One region of the Mesorhizobium sp. M0983 genome, then DNA from elsewhere that is predicted to be linked to it. Evidence: predicted binding sites of a transcription regulator. Region 1 holds the regulator's gene; each other region holds the start of a gene.

Region 1 (4,156 bases):
CGGACATGACGATGACCGAAACGGTCGCCGAGAAGACGAAGATCGAGGTCAAGAACCTCAACTTCTACTACGGCCAGAGCAAGGCGTTGAAGGACATCACCTTGTCGCTGCCCGAGCGCAGCGTCACTGCCTTCATCGGCCCTTCGGGCTGCGGGAAATCGACGCTGCTGCGTGTGTTCAACCGCATCTACGAACTCTACCCGAAGCAGACAGCCGAGGGCCAGGTGCTGCTCGACGGCAAGAACATTCTCGACCGCTCGCAGGATCTCAATCTCCTGAGGACCAAGATCGGCATGGTGTTCCAGAAGCCGACGCCGTTCCCTATGTCGATCTACGAGAACATCGCCTTCGGGGTCAGGCTCTATGAGAATCTCGGCAAGTCCGAAATGGACGGCCGCGTCGAACAAGCGTTGAAGCGGGCCGCGCTGTGGGGCGAGGTCAAGGACAAGCTCAACGCCAGCGGCTTGAGCCTGTCAGGCGGCCAGCAGCAGCGGCTTTGCATTGCCCGCACCGTGGCGGTGAAGCCGGAAGTCATTCTGCTCGATGAGCCGGCTTCGGCACTCGACCCGCTGTCGACCGCCAAGATCGAGGAGCTGATAGACGAGTTGCAAGCCGATTACACGATCGTCATCGTCACCCACAACATGCAGCAGGCGGCGCGCGTGTCGCGCCAGACCGCCTTCATGTATCTGGGTGAACTGGTCGAGTTCGACCGGACCGAGAAGATCTTTACGTCGCCCCGCGAGAAGCGCACGCAGGATTACATCACCGGCCGCTTCGGCTGAGCCGTTCCGATCATGCATATAAGGACAGGACCATGGGCGAACACACAGTCGCTTCTTTCGACGAGGATCTCGAGCAGATCAGCAAGCTGATCCGCGACATGGCCGACCTCGCCGGTTCGATGGTCGGCGGGGCGACCAAGGCCCTGTTGAATTCTGACAACGTGCTGGCGCAACGCGTCGTTTCCGACGATGCCATCATGGATGCGCGTCAACGCGAACTGGACGACCGCGCCATCACCCTGATCGCCAAGCGCCAGCCGATGGCCCACGATCTGCGCCATGTCGTCGGGGCGATCCGCATGGCCGGCGATCTCGAACGCATCGGCGACCTTGCCAAGAATATCGCCAAGCGTGTGAGTGCGGTCGGCCTTAGCGTCACACCGCGCGACCTATCGCATTCCATCGATGCGATGGCGCAGCTGGTGCTCATCCAGGTGCAGGGCGTCATCGAGGAGTATGCTGCAGGCGATGCGGCCGCGTTGGCCAAGCTACGCGCCGCCGACGAGCGCATCGACGTCAAATATACGTCGGTGTTCCGCGAACTGTTGACCTACATGATGGAAGACCCGCGCAACATCACCGCTTGCACGCATCTGCTGTTCTGCGCCAAGAATCTGGAGCGGATCGGCGACCATGTCACCAACATCGCCGAAAATGCGTATTATGTGCTGACCGGCGAGCAATTGCCGGTCAATCGTCCGAAGCAAGACGAAACGACAATGTCCGCACCGGCGACATGATGGGGGTGCCCAGCCGATGATCGCACCACGCATAATGGTGGTGGAGGACGAGGAGCCGTTGGGTGTGCTGCTCCGCTACAATCTCGAATCCGAAGGCTACCAGGTCGAGGTGGTGACACGCGGCGACGAAGCCGAGATCCGTTTGCAGGAGAATGTGCCCGATCTTCTGGTGCTCGACTGGATGATACCAGCGGTTTCCGGCATCGAGCTCTGCCGCCGGTTGCGGGTGCGCCCCGAAACCGAACGGCTGCCGATCATCATGCTGACCGCGCGCGGCGAGGAGAGCGACCGGGTACGCGGTCTTTCGACCGGCGCCGACGACTATCTGGTCAAACCGTTTTCGACACCGGAATTCATGGCCAGGGTCAAGGCGCTGCTGCGCCGCGCCAAGCCGGAAGTGCTGTCCAGCGTGCTGAAGGTCGGCGACATCGTGCTCGATCGCGAATCGCACAGGGTGTATCGCAAGAAGACCGAGATCCGGCTCGGGCCGACCGAATTCCGGCTGCTCGAATTCATGATGCGGCATCCGGGCCGCGTCTTCTCGCGCAGCCAGTTACTCGATAATGTCTGGGGCGAGACGATCTATATCGACGAACGCACCGTCGACGTGCATGTCGGGCGGCTGCGCAAAGCCGTCAACAACGGCCGCATGCCTGATGTCATCCGCACCATCCGCGGTGCCGGCTACGCGATCAGGGAAGATTGACCCGCCCAGTCAGGCTACGTTCTTTCTGACGCCGGGCCTCATTTGCGCGCCCGGCGCGAAAATCTGCTGGTCGACGAAGCTTAACGCCCGCATTGCACAGCCTTCGCGGATCAGCGGCAATTCGTTCGGCTCGGTATCGAAGGAGATCGAGCCCGAATGCTGGCCGCCGGCGGTCTGGGCGATGGCCTTCCGCAAGGCCGGCTCGATCAGATCAAAGGCGGCGGCACTGGCGCCGACCATTGCGACCGGTGCCGGATCGATCAGCGCGAACAGCGAGCCGAGACCGAAACCCAGCGCTTCGCCGGCCTTGCGGTAGGCTTCGCGTTCCGGCCCGTCCTTCTCGCGCGCCCGAACCGCCAGCGCGCGCATGTCGGCGTCGCTGACGTCGGCGACCGGTTGGCTGTCTTCGCTCATCTGCGTGGCGTTGCGCCAGATGGCGTAATTGCCGGCATAGGCCTCGATGCAGCCGCGCCGCCCGCAACGGCAGAGCGCGCCGCCCGGACGATGGATCATGTGGCCAAACTCGCCGCCCGAGGAATGCGTGCCGGTGAACAGCTCGCCCTTCAACACCAGCCCCATGCCGATGCCGTGCGAAAGCAGGATGGCGATGAAGTCGTCGCGATAGCGATCCGGATCGCGCCAGCGCAAAGCCACCGCCATCATATTGCAGTCGTTCTCCACCGTGGCCGGGATGCCGAATTCATCTTCCAGCATGTCGGCAAAGGCGATGTCCGTCTGCGGCGTGATCGGCGACCACAGCATGGCGCGTGCAGGGGAGTCGGTAATTCCCTGAATCGCCAGGGCGATGCGGGCGACACTGCGGACGTCAAGATCTGGATCGTCCAGCCGGCGCCGGACGATGGCCATGCATTCGCGGATCAGTTCGTCGCGCGGCATGGTCAGCGTGTCCAGCCGGCGCTGTTCCTCGGCGACCACCTGCCCCGCATAGTCGATGATGGCGGCCGACAGGAAATTCAGCGACAACACCACGGTCAGCACCGCCGCCGCTTCCGGATTGAGGGCGAGGCCGACCTGCGGACGACCGCGTTTCAACGAAACGGGTTCGCTTGCCTTGCTCTCGGCGAGGATGCCTTCCCGTATCAGGTCGGAGGAGATCGCCGATATGGTCGAATGGCTGAGGCCGGTGGTTGCGGCGATCTCCGTACGCGATGGCTGGCCGGCCCGGCGCACGGCCGAGATCACCATCGCCCGGTTGCGCCGGCGCAAATCGTCATGGCGGATTCCGACCGACATCGTTTTGCTTTCCTCCCGGTTTGCCGCGGCCGCTCATGAACCGGAAGCCGTCGGTAATGCCGACAAATAGTGTCAGATGAGGCAAATAGTGTCAGATGCAGGTGGCGCTGTCATCGTTTATTCCGAAGCTCGAAAAACTCGCAGCAACATCAAAATCCATCAGAATCGATGTTGACAGCAGCGGGAGATCGGGCCAGTATTTTTTCGAGGCTCGAAAAAATTAGCGCCTCTAAGCTGGCCTTTGGGGCCAATTGGTCACGCCGTACGCGGCGCAGGGAGGATATGATGAAGAAATTCACGACCGCCATTCTGGCGGGTGTCGCCATGACGCTGGCGCTTGCGTCGGTGGCGCAGGCTAAGGACAAGGTCATCGGCGTTTCCTGGTCGAACTTCCAGGAAGAGCGCTGGAAGACCGACGAAGCCGCAATGAAGGCGGCCATCGAGGCCGCAGGCGACAAGTATATTTCCGCCGACGCACAGTCCAACCCCGGCAAGCAGCTCACCGACGTCGAGAGCCTGATCTCGCAGGGCGCCAACGCACTGATCATCCTGGCGCAGGACGCCTCGGCGATAGGGCCGGCCGTGCAGAAGGCGCTGGACGAAGGTATTCCGGTTGTCGGCTACGACCGGCTGATCGAGAACAAGGACGTCTTTTACCTGACCTTCGACAA
Region 2 (4,156 bases), on a different contig from region 1:
TGCAAATTCAGTGATTTCAACGACATTCGTGTCCATGACTTCCTCCCTTTGCCATCTGACCTTTGTTTCGCCTCCCGCATTCTGTTCGCTCAAGACGTGCTCGTCCGGCCTCTGCCTTTGAGCCAGCAGAGCGCCATTGTCGTTGCCGTTTCGACGGCGAGGTCCACCGTCATGCCGCGTATCCGCATGGCGTTGAACGTCGGAAAGTCGAATAGAAAGCTGATTGCCTGCACGACATCATCGCCCGGACCGTCGTGCGCCAGTGCCTCACGCACGAATCCGGCCACCATGTGTCGCAGGTATTCCTCCCATTCCCGCATGGCCGGAAGCTCGCGCTCGCGCAGGTCGCTTTCGAGATGCCGTCCGCCACGTTGGTAGAAGGCGAACAGCTCGTTGGCGACCCGGCGGAGCCGTTCTTCAGGATCGGTCGCGTCGCCGATTATCTCCGTCACTGCTTCGGGCGACGGAGGACGCAGGCGCTCCATCAGCAATTCGCCGCACGCCGGCACCAGGTCATCCAGAGTAGGAAAATGCTTGTAGACGGTGCCAACGGCGACATCGGCTTCCGTAGCGATATCCTTCCAAGTCGTGCCAAAGATGCCGTTCTGGGTGTGCAGCTTGATTGTCGCGTCGAGAATGCGCTGCCTCGTCTTGGCGAAGGCGGCAGTCCGGGAAGCCATGCTGTAGCGGCGAGGGGACATAGACGTCCACCCAAATAATTGAATGAACAATTCAATCATTTAATTTATCTGGAGTCAATCCAGATTCGCAGGAGCCACTCGCTATTCCCCACTCGGTATTTCATTATTCCCTCCATGAACCCGATCGAGCTTCTCGACTATGCCGGCGTCGCCGTCTTCGCGGCGACCGGTGCGCTGGCCGCCTCGCGCAAACAGCTCGACATTATCGGTTACCTGTTTCTGGCTAGCGTTGCCGGCATCGGGGGCGGAACGTTTCGCGACGTCATCCTCAACGTGCCCGTGTTCTGGGTGGGAAACCGCGACTATGTGCTAATCTGTGCGGCGGTGGCGGTCGTCGTCTTCTTCAGCGCACATCGTTTCGAGTCGCGCTACAAATTGCTGCTCTGGCTCGACGCCATAGGTCTTGCCGCATTTTCGGTGATTGGCGCGGCCAAGGGGCTGACGATCACCGGGTCACCTGCAGTTTCGATCGTCACCGGCATGCTCACCGCAACCCTTGGCGGCATTCTGCGCGATCTGTTGACAGGCGAGCCTTCGGTGCTCCTGAGACCGGAAATCTACGTTACCGCAGCGCTTGCCGGCGCCGGCCTCTACACACTTGGCGATTTCGCCGGACTGCCGCCGCTTGCGTCGGGCCTGGCAGGTTTCATGGCGGCTTTCTGCGTACGCGGCGGCGCGCTGAAATTCGGCTGGGCCTTTCCGTCCTACAAAAGCAAGCCTGGCCGGCGTCCGGAAGATATTCCCTGATTTAAGGTGTCAGGCTGCAAACCGCTGCGCTTCCCCGCCATAATAATTGACGTAGCGGGCACCGATCTCCTTGACCGGCATCACCACGAACACGTCGACCGTCGAGAATTCACGGTCGATGACGCAGCCGTCGCCGATGCGCGCGCCGACGCGCAGATAGCCCTTGACCAGCGGCGGCATCGCGGCGATCGCCGCCTTGGTGTTAACGGCTTCGATCGGCATCAGATCCATCGAACAATAGCGCCCGGCGACGGCACGCACGTCCCACGATGAATTCGTCCGGCAGTGGTGGGCAAGATAGGTCAGCGCCTCTGCATGTGCCGCCGGCACGGTGCCGTGGAACGACGCGCAGCCGGTCATCACGCCAATGCCGTAATGATTGATATAGGCCCAGATGCCTTGCCACAGCGCCTCGATGGTGCGCTTGGAGCGGTATTCCGGCAGAACGCAGGAGCGGCCGAGCTCGAGGAAGCGCTGGCCGGGATGTCGCGCGATCAGCTTGGTCAACTCGAATTCGCCTTCGGAATAGAAGCCGCCCGCCGCCGCGGCAATCTCCTGCCGCAGCAGGCGGTAGGTGCCGACGATGCGGCGATGCTCGGGACCGGAAAGCGAAGTATCGAAGACCAGCAGATGGTCGCAGAGGGGATCGAAGCGGTCGGCATCGCGGCGGTCCTGCATCTGGAACAGGTCCTTCCTGGCACCAAGCTCGTCGTAGAACACCCGGTAGCGCACTTCCTGCGCGGCGGCGATCTCGGCCTCGTTGCGGGCGAGCCGCACTTCGAGATTGCCGATGCGGCCGAGCGATGCGCCTTTTATGACGGCATCGGCGTTCCGGCCGACGAGCAAAGGCCCGCTGGCGTTCGGCCGAGCATCACATTCCGGCATGACTGTATGCACGAGTGATTCTCCTTCGAGCCATCCCTCTTGGCACGGGGATACGGTGTAGGTGCAACAGGATTGTGACAGTACCGTGATACGGCTCTGCGGGCAATACTTCGTCGGCTGGGTAATCTATCGACCGTCTATGTTGTGCCTCAAGCGGCCACTTGCCCTTCAACCGCATGAACCAGGGCATCAGGGTCGAGCGGCTTGGTGACGAAGCCGCTCGCACCGTGGGCGAGCACGGCGTGGCGGGTCTTTTCCTGGCTGTCGGCCGACAGCACCATGATCGGCACCGGCGGAACCGCGGTCTCCTCCTCATGGCGGCGGATGGCGGCGATGGCGTCCAGCCCGTCCATGACAGGCATATGCAGGTCCATCAGCACCACGTCGTAGCGGTGCTTATGGCCGGTGCTGATGACCGCCTCGACCGCGGCCTTGCCGTTGCCGACCACTTTCACCCGATGCCCGGCCTTCAGGAGGGTGGCGCGGGCCAGCATGGCGTTGATGTCGTTGTCCTCGGCGATCAGCACCGACAGGCCCTGCTGGCGGCCGCCAATGGCGTGCCCAGCCTGCGCGCCGCGCTTTTGCGGTTGCGGCTCGGCGATGACCGGTGCGTGGCTGGTCAAAAGCACGCGCAGCAATGTCTCGCCGCGCACCGGCCTCGCCAGGAAGGTGGCGTAACCGTTGGCACGGAACTCGCCAAGCATGCCGCGGTCGGTCGGCGCGATCAGCGTCACCGCCTCGCAATCGACAAATCCGCTCTGGCGCAGGCGCCTGAGCAGCCTGCCGTCGCTTTGCTCCATGGCAGCATCGACCAGAAGCACGTTGCAGCCCTCGGCGAAAGGGGCGGCCTGGGCGGCGGCGGCGGCCAGATCGACCGTTCCGCCATTGGCGCGAATGGTGCGGGCGATGGCTTCGGCCTCGACCAGGTTCTTCGACACGATTACCGCATGCCGGCCCAACAGCGCGTTCTGGCGGATCTGCAGCGCCTCGACGGCGGAAATAGCGGGAATCTCGAAGACGAATTCGGATCCCTGGCCAAGCCGGCTCGACACCGAGATAGTGCCGCCCATCGCCGTCACCAGGCGCTTGGAAATCGCGAGACCGAGGCCGGCACCACCATGCGTACGGGTCGAGGTGCCGTCAGCCTGTTCGAAGTCCTCGAAGATGCGCTCCATGTCCTCCTCGCGCAGACCGGGGCCGGTGTCGGTGATGGTGAAGCGGATGCGGTTGGTGGTTTCGGTGCGGACGCGGCCGATGCTTGCCAGGACGCCGCCGCTGTCGGTGAACTTGACGGCATTGCCGATAAGGTTGAGCAGCACCTGCCTGACCCTGCCGGGGTCGGCGGTGATCAGCTGCGGCACGTCGGGTTCGACATGGCAGCCGAGGCCGATATCCTTGGCAAAAGCCCGCGCCGCCAAAAGCTCGATGACATTGTCGGCGATCTCGCGCACCGACATCGGTTGCGGTTCGGGATCGAAGCGGCCGGCCTCGATCTTGGAATAGTCGAGCAGGTCCTCGATCAGCGCCAGCAGCGCGCTGGCCGAGGTCGAGATGGCGCCGACATAGGTCCGCTGCTCGGGCGAAAGGCTGGTGTCGGCGAGAAGCCGGGCCATGCCCATGATGCCGTTCATCGGCGTGCGTATCTCGTGGCTGACGGTGGCGAGGAAGCGCGATTTGGCCTGGCTCGCATATTCGGCCCGTTCGCGGGCGGTGATCAGCGAGGATTCGGCGCGTTTGCGGGCGGTGATGTCACGGGCGATGGCGCGATGCGAAACGGCGCCGCTGTCCTTGTCGCGCACCGACAGCTCGATCCAAGAGAACCA
Region 3 (4,156 bases), on a different contig from region 1:
TTGCTGGTCGGCGTCGCCATTGGCATGTTCCATGGCTTCGGCATCGTCAAGATGGGCTTGCCACCCTTCATCATCACCCTGGCGACGCTGACCTCGCTGCGTGGCATCGGCCTGTTGATGACCAACGGCAACTCGATCTCGATCAACAACGACGCCTTCCAGACGTTCTCGCGCAGTTCCTTCGTCGGCGTCCCCAATCTGTTCTGGATGGTGATCCTGGTCGGCATTCCGGCCTACATCTTCCTGCACCACAGCCGCTGGGGCCGCTACCTGTTCTCGGTCGGCTCCAACGCCGAGGCATCGCGTCTGTCGGGCGTCAACGTCCAGCGCACAATCTACATGGCCTATACATTGTCGGGGCTGTGTGCGGCCTTCGTCGGCGTGCTGCTCGCGTCGCGCATCGGCATCGGCAATCCGACGCAGGCCGAGGGCTGGGAATTGCAGGCGATCGCTTCTTCGGTGATCGGCGGCACGTCGCTGTTCGGCGCTGTCGGCTCCGTGCACGGGCCGCTGCTCGGCGCCTTCATCCTTGCCACCATCAACAACGGCGCCAATCTGCTCAACGTCAACGCCTTCTGGCAGCGCATCATCACCGGGGTGCTGATCATCGTCATCGTCTATTTCGACGGGCTGCGCCGCCGCGGCAAATAGATCGCCCCTAACAGCCGCCGGCCTCGCAACAGCAGAGCCGGCGGTGCCATGAACCGACTGGATTGAAGCATGAAAGCCGTCGTCTGCCGCTCGCCCGGCGAACTTGTCCTCGAAGATCGCCCGGCGCCTGGCGCGCCGCCCTCGGGCTGGGCGCTGGTTGCGGTCAGTCATGTCGGCATCTGCGGCACCGATTATCACATTTTTGAAGGCAAGCACCCGTTCCTCGCCTATCCCCGCATCATGGGCCATGAAGTCTCGGGGACCGTGCTGGAGACCGGCCAAGGCGTCGATCTGGCAATAGGCGAAGCGGTGATCGTCAATCCCTATCTCGCCTGCGGCAAATGCATCGCCTGCCGGCAAGGCAAGCCGAATTGCTGCGTCAGGATCGAGGTGCTCGGCGTCCATCGCGACGGCGCCATGTGCGAGCAGATCCTGGTGCCGGCGCAAAATCTTTATCCGGCAAACGGCCTGTCGCTGGCCGATGCGGCCGCCGTCGAATTCCTGGCGATCGGGGCGCATGCGGTGCGGCGCTCGCTGGCTCAATCGGGCGCGCGTACCCTGGTCATCGGCGCCGGCCCGATCGGCCTCGGCACGGCGCTGTTCGCCCGGATCGCCGGGCTCGACGTGACGCTGCTCGACATGAGCGCTGAACGGCTTGGCTTTGCCGAAAGCGGACTCGGCTTCGCGACCCTCGACGGTTCGCGGGGAGCCGCCGCCGATCTGGTGCGACAGGCGACCGACGGCGATGGTTTTGACGTGGTCTTCGACGCCACCGGCAACACCCAGTCGGTGCAGTCGGCCTTCGCCCATGTCGCGCATGGCGGCACGCTGGTGCTGGTCAGCGTCGTCAAGGACGACATCGCCTTTTCCGATCCCGAATTCCACAAGCGCGAGATGATGCTGATCGGCAGCCGCAACGCTCTGCGCGCCGATTTCGACCATGTCGCCGCTTCAATCCGCAACGGTGCGGTGCCGCTGGCAAAGCTAGTCACCCACCGCACCACGCTTGGCGAGACGCCGCGCGACCTCGCCCGCTGGGCACATGAGAAATCCGGGCTGATCAAGGCGGTCATCCAGGTCGGATGACACAACGATAGCCGCGTCTCAAAGCGCCGACAGTCTGAGTTCGATCCGCTCGGCCGGGAAGCGCGACTCCGAAAACTGGATCGGCTGACCGTCGGGCGTGACGTTGACGGCGACCGTCACCAGCACGATGGCGCCGGGCTGCAGGTCGAGGTCGGCAAGGTCGGCGGCATCGGCATGGCGCGCCGACAGCACGGTCGATTGCCGGAGATAGTCGTCGATGCCGAAACGTGCCAGCGATGCCGTGATCGAACCGGTTTCTGCCATGGCAGCATCGATGCCGGCAAAGCGCCTGGCATCGAACCAGCCGGCAGCGCGGGACACCGGCATTCCATCGGCTTCGCCCCGCGTTTCCAGGCGTATCACGTCGGCCCCCTGCGCAAGGCCTAAGCCCTCTGCGACACGACGGTTGGCCGGCTCGACCGATGAGGCGAGCAAGGTGATATGCCGCTCGGACGCCTGTCCTTGCAATCCCTCGGAAAAGCGGGTGCGGGCGCCGATCGGATAGGACAGCCGCTTTCGCGACAGCACGAAGGTGCCACGCCCTTGCTCCGCCTTGAGCACACCCTCCTGCACCAGGGCTGCGATAGCGCTGCGCACCGTATGGCGGTTGACGCCATAGCGTTCGGCAAGTGCCACCTCCGGCGGCAGCGCGGCATTCTCGGGAAAATCGCCAACGGCGATCGAGTGCAGGATCTGGTCGGCGATCTGCCGCCATAGCGCGACACCGCTGCGCCGCTCGATGCTGTTTGCTTGCCCGATCATTTCCCGCCCCAATCTTTGCGCCGACCTTTTGGCCCGTGTCACGTACACGTCATAGACACGCGCTAGATAATAGATATAATTTGTATAGTTGTCTATATCAATCGACAAATGCACGCAGACGAGGAGTAGCGGCCATGCGAGGACGGGAAGCGCGAGAGCAGGCCGAGCGCAAGGCCGTAATGGCGACGCTGGCGCAATCGGCCGGGGACGACATTGTCCGCCTCTGGGACGAAGCCGGCCTGCCTTGTGAAGCGGAACTTCTGCGTGGCCCCGAAACCGGCCTGGTTACCGTGCGCGGCCGCATCGGCGGCAGCGGCGCGCCGTTCAATGTCGGCGAGGCGACGGTCACCCGTGCCACGGTGCGGCTTGCGTCCGGCCATGTCGGCCACTGCTATGCGCTCGGCCGCGACAAGCAGAAGGCAAGGCTGGCAGCAATCGCCGATGCGCTGTGGCAGGACCCGGCCCACCGCAACGGGGTCGAGACCAGGCTCGTCGCGCCCTTGCAGGCGGCACTGGCCAAGGCCCGTGACCAGCGCCGCGCCGAGACGGCGGCGACCAAGGTCGATTTCTTCACAATGGTGCGCGGAGAAGACTGATGGACCTCGCCACTCAATCGATCGAAGGCGGCTTCGCCGATCCGGTATTCAACGCGCAGACCGTATTCCGCGCTGTGATGGACGCGATGGCGCGGCCGGGCAGCGTGCAGCCCTTGCCGGCCCTCGCCCACCCCCCCGTGCCGCTGTCGGCCACCGCCGGTGCCATTGCTCTGGCGCTGTGCGACAACGACACGCCGCTCTGGCTCGACCCGGCTTTGCAGGGGTCGGCGGCGGTGAAATCCTGGCTTGGCTTCCATACCGGCGCGCCGCTGGCCAACACCCCGGCCGACGCACATTTCGCGCTGATTGCCACGCCGGCCGAGATGATGGCGCTCGACGGGTTTTCGCAAGGCACCCAGGATTATCCCGATCGTTCGACGACGCTGATCCTCGAGGTCGGCGATCTCGTCTCCGGCGCTCCGCTGCTGCTCGAAGGCCCGGGCATCGAGAAGACGGCGACGATCGCGCCGGCGCAAATGCCGCGTCATTTCGTCGAGCAATGGAAGCAGAACAATCAGCGCTTTCCGCGGGGTGTCGACATCATCCTCGCCACGTCCGACGCAATTGCCTGCCTGCCGCGCACGACGCGCATTAAGACGATGGAGGCGTAGGATGTATGTCGCGGTAAAAGGCGGTGAAGCGGCCATCCGCAACGCCCACAAATTGCTCGCCGACCGCCGGCGCGGCGATCGCTCGGTGCCCGCACTTCGGCTCGACCAGATCGTCGAGCAGCTGGCGCTCGGCGTCGACCGGGTGATGAGCGAAGGTTCGCTCTACGACAGGGAATTGGCGGCACTCGCCATCGTCCAGGCGCGCGGCGACATGATCGAGGCGATCTTCCTGGTTCGCGCCTATCGCACGACGCTGCCGCGCTTCGGCTATACCAGGGCGATCGAAACCGGCTCGATGCTGGTCGAACGGCGCGTGTCGGCGACCTACAAGGACCTGCCCGGCGGGCAGTTGCTCGGCCCGACTTTCGACTACACCCACCGGCTGCTCGATCCCGAGCTTGCCGCCGGCGGCGAAGTCGCCGAACCGGAGCAGCGTGCAGGCGAAGCGGA

The links. Region 1 encodes PhoB, which activates phosphate uptake and scavenging genes when phosphate is short. Its sites were predicted from a motif close to TGTCATNNANCTGTCAT; they were not measured.
Region 2: olsB (l-ornithine N(alpha)-acyltransferase) is a predicted target of PhoB. The motif match lies at 2,397-2,413, and genes of this name have one in related genera.
Region 3: phnF (phosphonate metabolism transcriptional regulator PhnF) is a predicted target of PhoB. The motif match lies at 2,536-2,552, and genes of this name have one in related genera.

The regions. Positions count from the first base shown of each region.
Region 1 covers NZ_JAMYNH010000003.1:72,752-76,907, reverse strand. Annotated here, with positions in the region: gene pstB (phosphate ABC transporter ATP-binding protein PstB) at 1-785, shown strand, start outside; gene phoU (phosphate signaling complex protein PhoU) at 818-1,525, shown strand; gene phoB (phosphate regulon transcriptional regulator PhoB) at 1,542-2,231, shown strand; gene NKH71_RS06810 (ROK family protein) at 2,241-3,485, opposite strand; gene xylF (D-xylose ABC transporter substrate-binding protein) at 3,771-4,156, shown strand, end outside.
Region 2 covers NZ_JAMYNH010000014.1:52,258-56,413, reverse strand. Annotated here, with positions in the region: gene NKH71_RS23115 (cupin domain-containing protein) at 1-36, opposite strand, end outside; gene NKH71_RS23110 (TetR/AcrR family transcriptional regulator) at 90-740, opposite strand; gene NKH71_RS23105 (trimeric intracellular cation channel family protein) at 816-1,448, shown strand; gene olsB (l-ornithine N(alpha)-acyltransferase) at 1,458-2,333, opposite strand; gene NKH71_RS23095 (hybrid sensor histidine kinase/response regulator) at 2,483-4,156, opposite strand, start outside.
Region 3 covers NZ_JAMYNH010000014.1:114,700-118,855, forward strand. Annotated here, with positions in the region: gene NKH71_RS23350 (ABC transporter permease) at 1-651, shown strand, start outside; gene NKH71_RS23355 (zinc-binding alcohol dehydrogenase family protein) at 721-1,737, shown strand; gene phnF (phosphonate metabolism transcriptional regulator PhnF) at 1,756-2,499, opposite strand; gene phnG (phosphonate C-P lyase system protein PhnG) at 2,634-3,095, shown strand; gene phnH (phosphonate C-P lyase system protein PhnH) at 3,095-3,706, shown strand; gene NKH71_RS23375 (carbon-phosphorus lyase complex subunit) at 3,708-4,156, shown strand, end outside.